Regions from separate parts of the Pseudarthrobacter sp. BIM B-2242 genome, predicted to be linked through region 2. Evidence: riboswitches for the same ligand, from Rfam matches in the RefSeq annotation. Region 2 holds a riboswitch; the other holds the start of a gene.
What was found. A riboswitch is a leader RNA that binds a small molecule or an ion and turns the genes downstream of it on or off. The one in region 2 is predicted to bind cyclic di-AMP.

Region 1: linked by a shared signal. The riboswitch ahead of IDT60_RS10335 (LysM peptidoglycan-binding domain-containing protein) and the one ahead of IDT60_RS11365 (NlpC/P60 family protein) in region 2 are both predicted to bind cyclic di-AMP.

What each region holds. Positions count from the first base shown of each region.
Region 1 is NZ_CP061721.1:2,256,501-2,262,611, forward strand. Features, by position in the region: gene IDT60_RS10310 (DUF1810 domain-containing protein) at 1-75, opposite strand, end outside; gene IDT60_RS10315 (DNA alkylation repair protein) at 107-649, opposite strand; gene IDT60_RS10320 (TraR/DksA C4-type zinc finger protein) at 646-1,020, opposite strand; gene IDT60_RS10325 (cupin domain-containing protein) at 1,239-1,616, shown strand; gene IDT60_RS10330 (lytic transglycosylase domain-containing protein) at 1,650-2,915, opposite strand; cyclic di-AMP (ydaO/yuaA leader) riboswitch at 3,136-3,336, shown strand; gene IDT60_RS10335 (LysM peptidoglycan-binding domain-containing protein) at 3,340-4,176, shown strand; gene IDT60_RS10340 (dienelactone hydrolase family protein) at 4,243-5,214, opposite strand; gene IDT60_RS10345 (ribonuclease Z) at 5,279-6,111, opposite strand, start outside.
Region 2 is NZ_CP061721.1:2,467,697-2,473,807, reverse strand. Features, by position in the region: gene IDT60_RS11375 (hypothetical protein) at 1-329, opposite strand, end outside; gene IDT60_RS11370 (DUF3488 and transglutaminase-like domain-containing protein) at 704-3,049, shown strand; gene IDT60_RS11365 (NlpC/P60 family protein) at 3,250-4,050, opposite strand; cyclic di-AMP (ydaO/yuaA leader) riboswitch at 4,056-4,254, opposite strand; gene IDT60_RS11360 (alkaline phosphatase) at 4,785-6,111, shown strand, end outside.

The DNA of each region.
Region 1 (6,111 bases), 210 kb from region 2:
GGACAGTGCCTGTTGGTATGTTCCGCCGCTGTCTTGGGCCTCAACGAAGCGTTCCAGGTTGAAGGGGTGTTCCATGTGCGTCTCCTTGTCGTCGGCGTGCGTGGTCTCAGGCGGTGCGTGGCCGGGCAGTTCCAGCGGTGATCCCATCGATCAGGGCCGCCGCGTGGCGGACCCAGGGGTCAGGGTCATCGTGCCAGCGCGCCATCACCACGGCGGCCCGCTGGCGGTCGGCACCATCGAGCGCTGCAAGCAGGGGAATAACGACGTCGGCGGTCAGGGGGTTCACCAGCTCGGCAGTGTGTGCCGACCGGATAAAGCCCTCCAGCCGGGTCAGGTCGGAGTGGCGAAGCAGTGCCGCCCGTGACTGCAGCAGGACCACGGCGGCGAGCCGGCGCTCATAAACGGGCCGGCGGCCGGGACCCGGCTGTCCCCAGAGGCGCGATGCCAGCGCTGTCACGTCGTCGTGGCCTAGGCCTTTGAACTTCCTGCCGGCGTCCCGGATGGTTCCCCGCACAGCCCCCACAGACGACCCGTAGGAACCCAGTGTGCCGCCCAGGCGGGATTCCACTTCCTCAGCCCGGTACCAGGCGCCCTCGTTCTGCAGGGTGGCGTCAATAAAACCTGCAGCGTCCTGGACTGTCTGGTTCATGGGTGCCCGTGCCGGCCCCGGCGTCCGGCTGCGGCGTGGTCAATGCAGTACGGCGTCCACGGGCGCGCCTCCAGGCGGCCTTCGGCGATCGGCCGGCCGCAGACGGCACACATCCCATAAGTGCCCTCGGAGATTCTCTGCAGCGCGGATTCAACCTCAGCCAGCCCGGCGCTGCTCTGATCCAGCAGTGCCGAGGCCTGGGACAGCTCAAAGGCTATGGTGGCACCCTCCGGATCATGTTCATCGTCAACATTGGAATCCTGGCGGGCGGCATTGGCCGACGAGATGTCCGCGCGGAGGGCCGGAAGCAGCGCCAGTTTCCTGCCGCGCTCTTCCTCCAGCAGGACCCGGAACCGTTCGAAGTCAGCCATGGGAAAAGCCTAACGCGGCCCCGTCCGCCGTTCTCCCATCCTGTGCCGCAAACAATCGCGCGCCCGAGAAAGTGCCCGCGGAAGCGCCAGCGGAAATTGGGGATCGACAAGCGTCCCGCCACGGAGCATGCTGGCACTCGTAAGAGCCGCAGATACCGTCTGGCAGCCAGGGACAGGCGGCGGGCAAGCGCACCATCCCAGGAAAAGGCCGGCACACCATGCCTACAAACCACGTCAACCAGCTGGCATCGAAATCCCATGACGCTCCCGACGAGAAGCGCCGCCCGGACAAAACAGAAGTGGACGTCGTCAACCTCGGCGATTACACCATTGGCCGGTTTACGTTCCAGCCCGGCTGGCGCTGGTCGGAGTGCATCAAGCCGGTGGTGAAAACCGAATCGTGCCAGAACAGCCATGTGGGGTACTGCGTGTCCGGGGCCCTTGCGGTAAAAACCGAAGACAGCCAGATCAATATCAGCGCCGGTGATTCGTACACCATCCCGCCCGGCCATGACGCCTGGGTAGACGGCGACCAGCCATTCGTCGGCATCGAATTCCTCAGCGCTGCGGAGTTCGCCAAGCCGGCCGGCGGCTGAGCGCGGCCGGGATCGGTCAGCGGCGGGAGGCGGTCAGTACCAGTTCCTGATTATCGAGTGGTTCCACGCGGCGCAAGGTGAATTGTAGCGGTCAAGGATATAGGCGAGTCCCCAGTCCACCTGGGTCCGGTAGCTGGTGAGCCAGTCGCTTCCCGCGCTCGCATACTTACTGGCCGGCAGCGCCTGGGCGATGCCGTACGCACCTGAGTCCGGGTTGGTGGCCGTGGTCAGCCAGTTGGATTCCTTCGTCCAGAGCTGCGCCAGGCACTGGAACTGGTCCTGGCCCCACCCGTAGGCGGACAGCCTCCCGGCAGCGTAGCTCCTGGCGCCTGCGGGGTCGTTGACCCCGCCGCCCGGAACAGAGGGGACGACGACGGGCGGCGGCTTTGGCGTCGGACTTTCAGCAGGAGGTGCCGGGGCAGGCACTCCGGGAGCAGGATTCTGCGGGGCAGGGGCGGCCGGGGCTGGCTTCGCCGGGGTCTGGGCCGCAGCGATCGCTGCGGTCGCTGCCTGGCGGCGTGCCTGCTCTTCCGCCGCCGCACGCTTTGCCGCCTGCGACACTTCGAAGGCTGCCAGCGCGGCCTGACCCTGACGGAACTCACCCTCCACTGCAGCCGTTGTTCCCTTGAGCGAGGCGAGCTGGGCGGTGAGTTCGGTGCTGCGTTCCTGTTGCTCCGCGACCTGCTGCGACATCGCCTGCTGGGCCGACCGGGCTGCGGCCAGCTTCGTTTGCGCTTCCCCGGCCAGCCGTTCGCGTTCGGCTTTGGCCGCGCGCTCCTGGCCGGCGAGCGCCTCCGCCGCCTTCTCAGTCTCTGCTGATTTGTGGACCAGGGACGCCGTCTTGTCACTGACGATCCGGACGATGTTCAGCCCGTGCATGCTGTTGGTCTGCACGGCGTCGAGCGCCACGAAGAACCCGATGTTTGTCCCGCCGGTCTTGTACGACTGTGCTGCGAGCGCACCAATTTCCTTCTTATGACGGGTTGCATCCTCCTGCGCACGGGCCACCTGCGCGGCCAGGGCATCCACCCTCGAACTGACCGCCTGAAGCTCAGCCCCGGTCACCGCATACTCGGCGGCGGCGGTGACGGCGGCATTTCCGAGGGCTTCGGACCGGGTCTGCAATCCGCCCAGCAGGTCGCCAATCCTGGCGACTTCCGCTGAGGTGCCGGCCTCGGTTTGCCTGGCTTTCTCCACGTCCTGCCATGAGGGGTATCCATCGGGCGGGGTGTCGGCGGCCGCGTATGCAGGCGTGCCGCATAACGAACCGGCGACGGCCAGTACGAGGACTGCGGCCACTGCGGACGGCCGCCTGTTTTGTGGGATCGGACACATAGTTGGTGAGCTTACCGGGCATATATCGGTTTCGGGGCCTGACCTGCGATGCTATTACCACAACCAGGAAACATTGCTGGCACCTTCAAGCGTGTTTTTGCCCTACATTCCGTTATCGGAATGTGACATTTGGGAAAACCAGCGGCTATGGTCGTTCGGTGCCCTGGTTCAAAGCCAGGACATTCCCGTCAGTATGCCGAGCCCTGCCGCTGACCCGGGACCCCAGCGCAATTGAACTGGCAGGGACGGGGGAACCACATTTTCACGGCTTCAGCTGAGGCCTTGGGGTTAAGTCGTTTGCGTCCCGTCCTGCACGGTGGCGCACGGCCGGGTGTCTCCGACCCGAACCCGACAGCTCACCCCGCAGGCATGGGAGAGGCAATCAACCATGTCCAAGAAGTACACTGCCGCACGCCATCGTGCCGCCACCACCCCTACTACGTCCCTTGCCCTGACGATCGGACGGCCGGCCCTTGTTGTCGCCGCCGCTTCAGGCCTGTTTTTCGGTTTCAGCGCTCCGGCCCACGCCGGGGTCAGCGGACCGGACAACTCCGGCACGGGTAACGTTCAGGCACAGTCCAGCGCACCGGCAGCAGCCGTCGCTCCGGCCCCGGCCCCCGCAACGGCCAATGTCCACACCGTCGTCTCCGGCGACACGCTGGGCGAGATCTCTGCCGCCAACGGCGTAGCCCTCAACGATGTCCTGGCCGCCAATGGCCTGGCGCTGTCCTCGATCATTTACCCGGGCGACCAGATCCAGATCCCCGCCGCCGGTCAGGCAGCCCCGGCAGCCGCCCCGGCACCGGCAGCACCCGCAGCCCCGGCAGCCGCCCCGGCTGCTCCCGCCAACACCGGCATCCAGCTGGCGTCAACCTCCGCACCGGTCCAGGCTCCCGCCCCTGTCCAGGCCCCGACCGGCGCTGCCGGCTCGGCAATCCTGGCCGCGGCCTACGGCCAGCTCGGAGTACAGCAGGACTGCACCGCCATGGTGGAGAAGGCCCTTCGCTCGGTCGGTAAGAGCGTTGGAGACCTGGCCCCGGGCCAGTTCTACCAGTACGGCAGCGTTGTTGGCTCGCCTGCCCCGGGTGACCTTGTCATCACTGCCGGTCACGTTGGCGTCTTCGCCGGCAACGGCCAGGTTGTCAGCGGCGGCGTGGACGGTTTCAAGACCGAGGTCCACTCCATCAGCTGGCTCCAGGGCGCTTCCTTCGTCCGCGTAGCGTGACCCCAGGCCGTTGGACGGCGGCGGTCGGCACACAGCCGCCCGCCGCCGTCGGCCGCTGCTGCATCCTCAGACGTGCTGCCCAAACCAGGACAGCGTGTCATTCCACGCAGCGGTCGCCCGGGCCTCGTTATAGCGTTCCCCGGTGTCATTGTGGAAAGCGTGGTCCACGCCCGGGTAGACGGTGAGCTGATGCGTCACAGTGGTGGCGGCCAAGGCATCGCGGAGGGCCGGCATCGCGCCGGTGATCCGCTGGTCCAGTTCGGCGTACACCCCGAATGCGGCAGCTTTGATGGCCGGCACCTTGTTCAGGTCCGGAGCCGGACCATAAAACGCTGCGGTGGCTTTCAGGCCCGGCAGCTCGGTAGCCGCCTGCCAGGTAATGCCGCCGCCGAAACAGTATCCGTTCATGGCAATGCGTCCGGACTCCACGAAGTCCTGGGCCTGGAGGTAGTCAAAGGCTGCCGCGAAGTCGCCTACATGACGGGCCGCCCCTGCCTTGGTCAGCGCCCCCGAAACGGCGTCCGAATCGAGGCTGGCAGTTCCCCCTTCCCTGCTCAGGAGGTCCAGGGCCAGCGCGGTGTACCCTGCCTTCGCGAACCGGCGCGCCACGTCCTGGATGTGCGGTGTCAGCCCGCGGTTCTCGTGGCAGACCAGCACGGCCGGACCTGCTCCGCCGGAGTCCGGCCGCGCGAGGTAACCGCTGATGTCGGTTCCGCCCGCAGCCAACCGGACTGTCGCCGTCGTTAGCCCTGCAGCGCCTTCGGGAACGGACAACGGGCTCTTCGCCCCCGGCACAGGTCCCGTCGATGCGGTGGCAGTGCCTGTCGTGGAACCCGAGGGCGTGGGCATTGGGTCTGTGCTGCGCGGGACTTCCTCCGGTGTGCACCCCACCAGCAGCATCGCTGCGGACGCCGCTGCCATGCTGCCCATGATGAAGGCTACGCGGCGGGTAAACGTGCGGTGTGTCATCTCACCGGCACGGTAGTCGTCGAAGAATTCCTCAATCAGGTACCGCTCAAACTTTCCAAGCTGGACCATGGCCGGCCTCCTCGCGTGAGGCTAACATCCTGCTCCGAACCAGGCTGTCCCGCAAGGGGTGGCCTTACTGGCCTGCCCCGGGCGCCTGCCGCCGGTTCGGAAACGGTATCCGGTCCAGGTCGTTGGCTGCGATCACGGCTGCACGGCCCGAGCGCTCCCGCGCCTGCTCCTCGAGCCCGGTGACATCGTCGCCGTAGCGTGAGGAGAAGTGGGTAAGGATAAGCGTCCCGACGGCGGCGCTGGCCGCCAGCTCCCCGGCCTGCCCGGCGGTGAGGTGCGAGTACTGAGTTGCGAGCCCGCCGTCGTCGTTACTGAACGTGGACTCCGCAACCAGCAAATCCACGCGGTCAGCCAGTTCCCCGGCACCGGCGCACGGTGCGGTGTCCATAACAAATGCGAAGCTCTGCCCCCGCCGCGGAACGCTTACATCCTCCAGCCGGACGCTGCCCAGAACCCCGTTACGCTGCAGGCGCCCCACGTCTGCGCCGTGAACTCCGGCCGCCGCGAGCCTGTCCGGCAGGAGGCTGCGGCCATTAGGTTCATCCAGCCTGTAGCCGTAGGTTTCAATGCGGTGCTTCAGCGGACGGACCTGAAGGCCCGGCGCTACCGTGCCGGCGCTGCCGTGCGGGTGCAGCCTAAGGTCGATCCCGGGGGTGCTGACGGACACGAGGGCGCGGACCATATCCTCTCCAGAAGCCGGATAGTGCAGGTGGACCGGGTGGGCCACACCGTCCAGGGCCATCCTCGAAAGCACTCCCGGCAGCCCGAAGCAATGGTCACCGTGCACATGGGTCAGGCAGATCCGCGTGATCTGCGTGGCAGGCACGCCGGCGTGGATCATCTGGCGTTGTGTTCCCTCGCCGGGGTCAAAGAGCAGGCCCTCACCGTCCCACCGCA
Region 2 (6,111 bases):
GGCGCAGGGGCGGACGCATCCGCAGCGGCAATGATGGTCAGCCAGTACGCGACGGTGGCCCCTGTCCATATGAGGCCCGCGCACGCTGTCAGCCACGACCACCGGGAAAACCACGCCGTGCCATCCCGGTAGGACAAGGCGATGGCTATCGCCACTACCCCGGTCACTGCCAGGAGCTGCATGCCGAGCACATACGGCCCGGCAACCAGACCGACGGGAACGCCTAAACCGCCCAGGAGTACCAGCCGCTTGGCACCGAGGGGCATCCCGGCCGCCACTCCCTGGTCCCCGTCAGTTCGCGCCCCCTGGCTTGTCGTCTTGTCTGGCACGGTCGAATCCATGAACTTCCTCTTAAATATTAGGCCCGGACCGAAGTTCCGGGCTGGTGCCGGACCAATGGTGCGGCGGATGATTGCCTTCCCCGACGTTACAGCATCAGCTGGATCGAACACGGTGGTGGTGACCTCAACAGGTTCAAGCACCTATCCGTTAGCGGAACCTTCCACTCGATCAACACGTTGGAATGTCAATCCAGTGATTTCTCCCGGCGCAGCTCCCAGGGATTCTTCCTTGGCCTGCATAAGGAAGGTTTCCATGACCACAATCGATCAGCGCTCCGCGGGCAGGAAACCTTCCACCGTTCCGCCGACCGTCCTGTTCCATCGGCCTCCCCTTTTTCCATAGCGGAAAGAACATCGTCTCCATGGAAACCGCCACTGCGACGGACCGCCAGACGCTTCCGGAGCCCGACCCGCAACAGCGGCGCTCCCTGAGGCAAAGCAACCACGCCGCGGAGAGTCAGCGGCACTTGATGGTATCGCTGGCCGCCCTGGTGGCAATGGTCCTGGTATCGCTGAGCATCCATGGAGTCCTTGACGGCTGGGGCTGGCTTCCGAACGTAATGTTTACTGCCGCTGCCGTATTGACGGCGACAGCAGGGACACGGAGCCTCCGTTGGCCCCCGGTCCTGAGCCTGGGGGCGGGCCTTTTGACCCTTGCCGGGGTGCTCGTCTGGCAGTTTTTCCGTGACCAAAGTTTCCTGGGCATTATCCCGGGCTCTCAGGCCACGGAACGTCTTGCGTCTTTGCTCGAAAACGCCGAAACCACCGTCGCCTCAGAGCTGGCACCGGTGGCGCCCGGCGAGGGCGTCCTCTTGATCACCTGTGCCGCAACCGGCCTGGCCGCACTGCTCATCGATACCCTGGCCATCACCTGCAGGATGCCCGCGACCAGCGGAATACCCCTGCTGGCCGTCCTTTCCATCCCCGCAATCATCCTTCCTGACAGCGTCGGTGTTCCCGCATTCACTGCAGCCGCCGCAGGCTACATCTTCCTCCTGGCTACCGGGCAATGGCGGGAAAGCTTTGAAGCTCAAGGCCGGGCAGCGGCTGCCGTCTACCTTGCCCGGGCCGCAACCATCGGGGCGGCCGCGCTCAGCCTGGCCCTCGTTCTGCCTGCCATGGTCCCGGGATTCACCACCGGAACGTTTCCGCAGGGATCCCGCCTGCAATGGTGGACGGCAGCATCCGGGCTCGACCCGAGCGTAACCCTGGGAAACTCCCTGCGGGAGCCCGACGGTTCTGGCCGGATCACCTATGCCACTACCGCCGATGAGCCACTGTATCTGCGGCTGACAACGCTGGAGGACTTCTCGGGCAGGCGATGGCAACCGGAGCAGCGCATGGATTCCCGCCGCACCGGGATCAGGCAGATGGGCCTGAGTGCCGGCCTTCCGGTCGGCGGCGGGAACCTGATCAGCACCCGGATCGATACCCGAAGCTTTACGAGTCCGTGGTTGCTGGCACCCTATGCCCCAATGAGCATCACGGGAGTCGACGGCCGGTGGACATGGGATCCGCGAACACTGACGGTATTGTCGGCTACAGGGGAAACTTCGGCCGGGCAAAGCTACCAGGTGACCAGTTCAGTACCGGAATTGACGCGTGAAGTCCTTGCCGGCAGCGCACCTGTGGGGAATGACGAAGTTGACGCCCGGTTTAGTTACCTGTCCGAGGATCTTCCGACAGTCGTCAGGGAAACGGCGTCGAACCTCACCTCGGACTTGATCAACCCCTATAACAAAGCAATGGCCATCCAGAATTACCTCCGCGGCGGTGACTTCACCTACTCCCTCCAGGCGCCTGTTGAAGGAAACTACGATGGCACCGGCCTTGAAGTCATTGGCCGGTTCCTTGAGGTAAAAGCCGGCTACTGCGTCCACTTCGCCGGTGCCATGGCTGTCATGGCCCGGCTGGCCGGGATCCCGAGCCGCGTCGCAGTCGGTTATGCACCAGGGGACCCAACCGGGAACGCCGTTCTGGTTGGCGGTGAACAGCTGCCCGAATTCGCCGTTGATTCCAAGGATGCCCATGCCTGGCCTGAGCTGTACTTCCGCGGTGCCGGCTGGGTGAGGTTCGAACCGACACCCTCCCGCGGCGTGGTCCCGGACTACGCGCAGCAACCGGCAACTCCTCCAAACCTCCCGGTAGAAGACGACCTCAGACCCGACGGCTTATCCATGCCGGACACCGGGACATCCCCGACTCCTGCCCCGGGACTTTCGGGCAGCGGCACGCCGGGCACGCCCATCCCTTCCGGCGTGGAGCCCGGCATGACGGTGGTGGCCTTGGTCCTGCTGTTTCTGGCCGCCGCGCCCTTCCTGATCCGCGCCGCCAGATCCGGTGGACGGAAGCGCCGCTTTCTCAGGTCGAATCCGCAACAAGCAGCCAGCATCGCCTGGGCCGAGACGACGGAAAGCGCCGTTGACCATGGCTACACTCCGGGCGCGGCAGAAACACCGCGGGCTTTTACCAGCCGACTGATGCAGCAGGCGCGGTTCAACAGCCAGGCCGTCGACTCACTGACCAGGCTCCGCCACGCCTTTGAGATGCAAATGTACGCTGCTGCGAAGGTACAACCCGTACCCGGGACGGTGTCTCCAACCTGGGCCGATGTCCAGGAAGTCAGGCGGGCTTTGTGGGGTTCGAAGACCCTGCCGGCGCGCCTGAGAGCCAGGCTCCTGCCGCGATCGCTACGACGCCGATACTGACCTCGTGCACAAGGCAAGGGCTGGACGCTGAGGAGAAGAAGCCGTGCAGGCCGTGTCCAAATCGTTACTAAGCGGTCGGCTGGTCAGTGCGGACAGGCCGTAGTTCCAGGAACAGCATTCGCGGCGGGTGCTGCTCAAGCGATACTGAAGGCCGGTGATTCGCCGCCCCCAAGGCACCGAATGACCGGCCTTCAGTGGATTTATTTGCCTGCGCGGACGAAGGTGACGGCGCCCTTGGACGTCATCCAGGTCAGCGGGTGGACCGCGGTTTCGTTCTTGCCGTTCAGCCCGGAGCTGAGGACCTGGCCGTTGCCGACGTAGATGCCGACGTGGCCGGGCTGCATGACCATGTCCCCGGGCTGGGGATCGGAGACCACGGTGCCGTAGTTCATGAACTGCATGGGACCGAGGTCACCGACGGGGATCCCTGCAGCGTTCAGGGCGTTTTCCACCAGCCGGGTGCAGTCCTGGATCATGCCGATCTGCGCGTAGGCCGAGGAGACCATGGTGGCGTTGACTCCACCTGCTGCCGGAGCGGCCGCCGGGGCGGCTGCCGGCGCGGCAGCAGGGGCGGGGGTGACAGTGACCTGGGCTTTGGCCTTGGCCGGCGCAGCAGCCTTCACGGCGGCGGGCGCGGCCGGAGCGGCTGCCTTGGGGGCCTGGACGGCGACCGGTTTCGGCGCTTCCACGACAGGGGCCGGCGTGGTCTTCACGGCGGGACGTTCGAAGGAGATCTGGACGGTGGCGTCTGCGCTGAGCGGGGCCTGGACCTGGCTGGCGAGCTCCAGGGTCGAGGTCGGCTCCGTGTCCCGCTGGGCCGGCGCGTCCGCTGCCTGCGCTGCAAGGCCGCTGGTCAGGACGAGCCCGGAAGCTGCCGCGATGACGGCGGCCTGACGGCCCACACCGCCGGCGTTTTCAGCGACGGATTTGGACAGGACCGCAAGGGCACTGGTCTGAACGGGGACCGCGCGGTGGCGGCCGTGAGCACGGCGAATAGACACGAAAAAGGGCCTCTCCCACTGCCTGCGAGGTTAGCTGTCGGATTCGGATGGGAGACACCCGGCCGCATCTCCAGCGCAAGGCAGGAGGCGCGGCTTCACCCCAAGGCCCGCCCGAAGCAGGCCGTCATGTGGTTTCCCCGTCTCTGCCGGACGAATGTTGCGAAGGGATCCCGGGGCAGCGGCAGAGTTAGGCAAATCTGCTCAGGAGTGCCGCATTCTGAGACCGGCACGCGTCCGACCCTACTGCAAAAACCACGGCGTTGTCACATTTGCATAACGCAAAGCAGCGATCCCCCGTCCGAATACCTGAAGGACGGCGCTAAGGACGGGGGCTGAACAATCGCGCCGCCGCCCGCCGGGAGTCGAAAAAGAACGGCCCGTCTTCCTGCCCGGTCGGCCACATAATCATTTGTGAAGTCTGAAACATGCTTTGGAAGAAGACGAAGGCGAAGCCGGAAGTGCATTCCGTCTTCGCCGCCGCTAAAAGGCTTCTGTTCAGCGGCTGCCTTTGGAACAGGCCCCACTGATGGGCGCACCGGTTGGTAGGACCGGGCGGGCCAGCCGGATGAAGGCCGGGTTGTCCTTAACTGATTCAATGCCCCGGAACATGCGTATCCTTTCTGAACGGATCTATTTCCATTGGCTCGAGAAACCCTCGGGTAGTGCTATGGCCGCGGTACGGTTTGAGGCAAAGGCGATATAGCCCCCCGCCCCTGACAGGAAAGCACCCTCCGATGACACAAGTTCCGGCCGACGTCACGCCCGCCGACCCTGCACGGAAAAGACGCAGGATCATTTGGGTCGTCCTGGCAGCCGTCGTGGCCACCGTCGTGGCCACCGGGCTGATCTCGTCCGCGGTGTTTACCGCCACCAAGCCGGCACCTGGCACAGCCCAGAACGTTATATATCTGCTTGGTGACGGCATGGGCCGCACCCAAGTCACTGCCGGCAGGGAGCGTTTCTACGGTGCCGAGGGCAGGCTGGTTATGGAAACCCTCCCGGCCCACGGTTCTGTCAGTACCTATGCTGTGCAGAAAAACTCCGGCCAGCCGGGGCAGTCTGACTTCGCCCCGGAACTGGTCACCGATTCCGCCGCTGCAGCCACGGCGTGGGCCTCCGGGGTGAAAACCTACAACGCCGCCCTCGGGGTGGATGCCACGGGCCATGTGGTGCCGACCATGATGGAGTTGGCCAAGCAGACCGGCTACCGCACTGGCAGTGTCTCCACGGCCGAAATTACCGACGCGTCCCCGGCCGGGCAGATGAGCCACGTCCTGTCCCGCGGCTGCCAGGGACCGGACTACTCCGCGGACGCGTGCCAGGACACAGAGATCACCGGTGAGCCGCTGCCGACCAGTGATGTCCGAGTAACCCCGATCGCAGACCAGATCGCCCGCAACGGTACCGCGGACATCATCTTCGGCGGCGGCCTGCGCCGCTTTGACGCCTCGGATGAAACCGAGCTGAAGGAGCAGGGCTACTCGATCCTGGGTTCGGTTTCCAGCCAGATTCCCGCGACCCGGGACGACCTGAACGGAGCCGTGGGGGAGAAGGTCTTTGGCCTGTTCAACAAGGGAAACCTGACCGTTGAAAAAGCCAAGCAGGACGACCCCGGAGCTCCCCAGGCGAAGGAGCCGTCCCTGCCGGAGATGACAAAGAAAGCTCTTGAGCTTCTAAACCAGCAACAGGAAAGCAGCGGCAAGGGTTTTTACCTGCAGGTTGAAGGTTCCTTGATTGACAAGCGGTCCCACGACAACGACGCGGCCCAGACACTGGAGGAAGTCAAGGCCTTCGACGATGCCGTCGCCGCAGCCCTGGACTTCGCCAAGAAGGACGGCAATACCCTGGTCATTGTTACCGCCGACCACGAAACCGGCGGTTTCCACATCATCGAAAAGGGCTCCTTCACTAACGCCGAAGCAGCCGCGCCCCCGGTCAACGTCGATTCCGGGAACGCCGCCAATAACTCCACCCCGACCCGGTCCGACGGAAACTTCAAGGACCCGGAACGTTCAACCGGTATCAGCAACGGTGCAGGCGCAAAGGACCAGCAAAACTTCG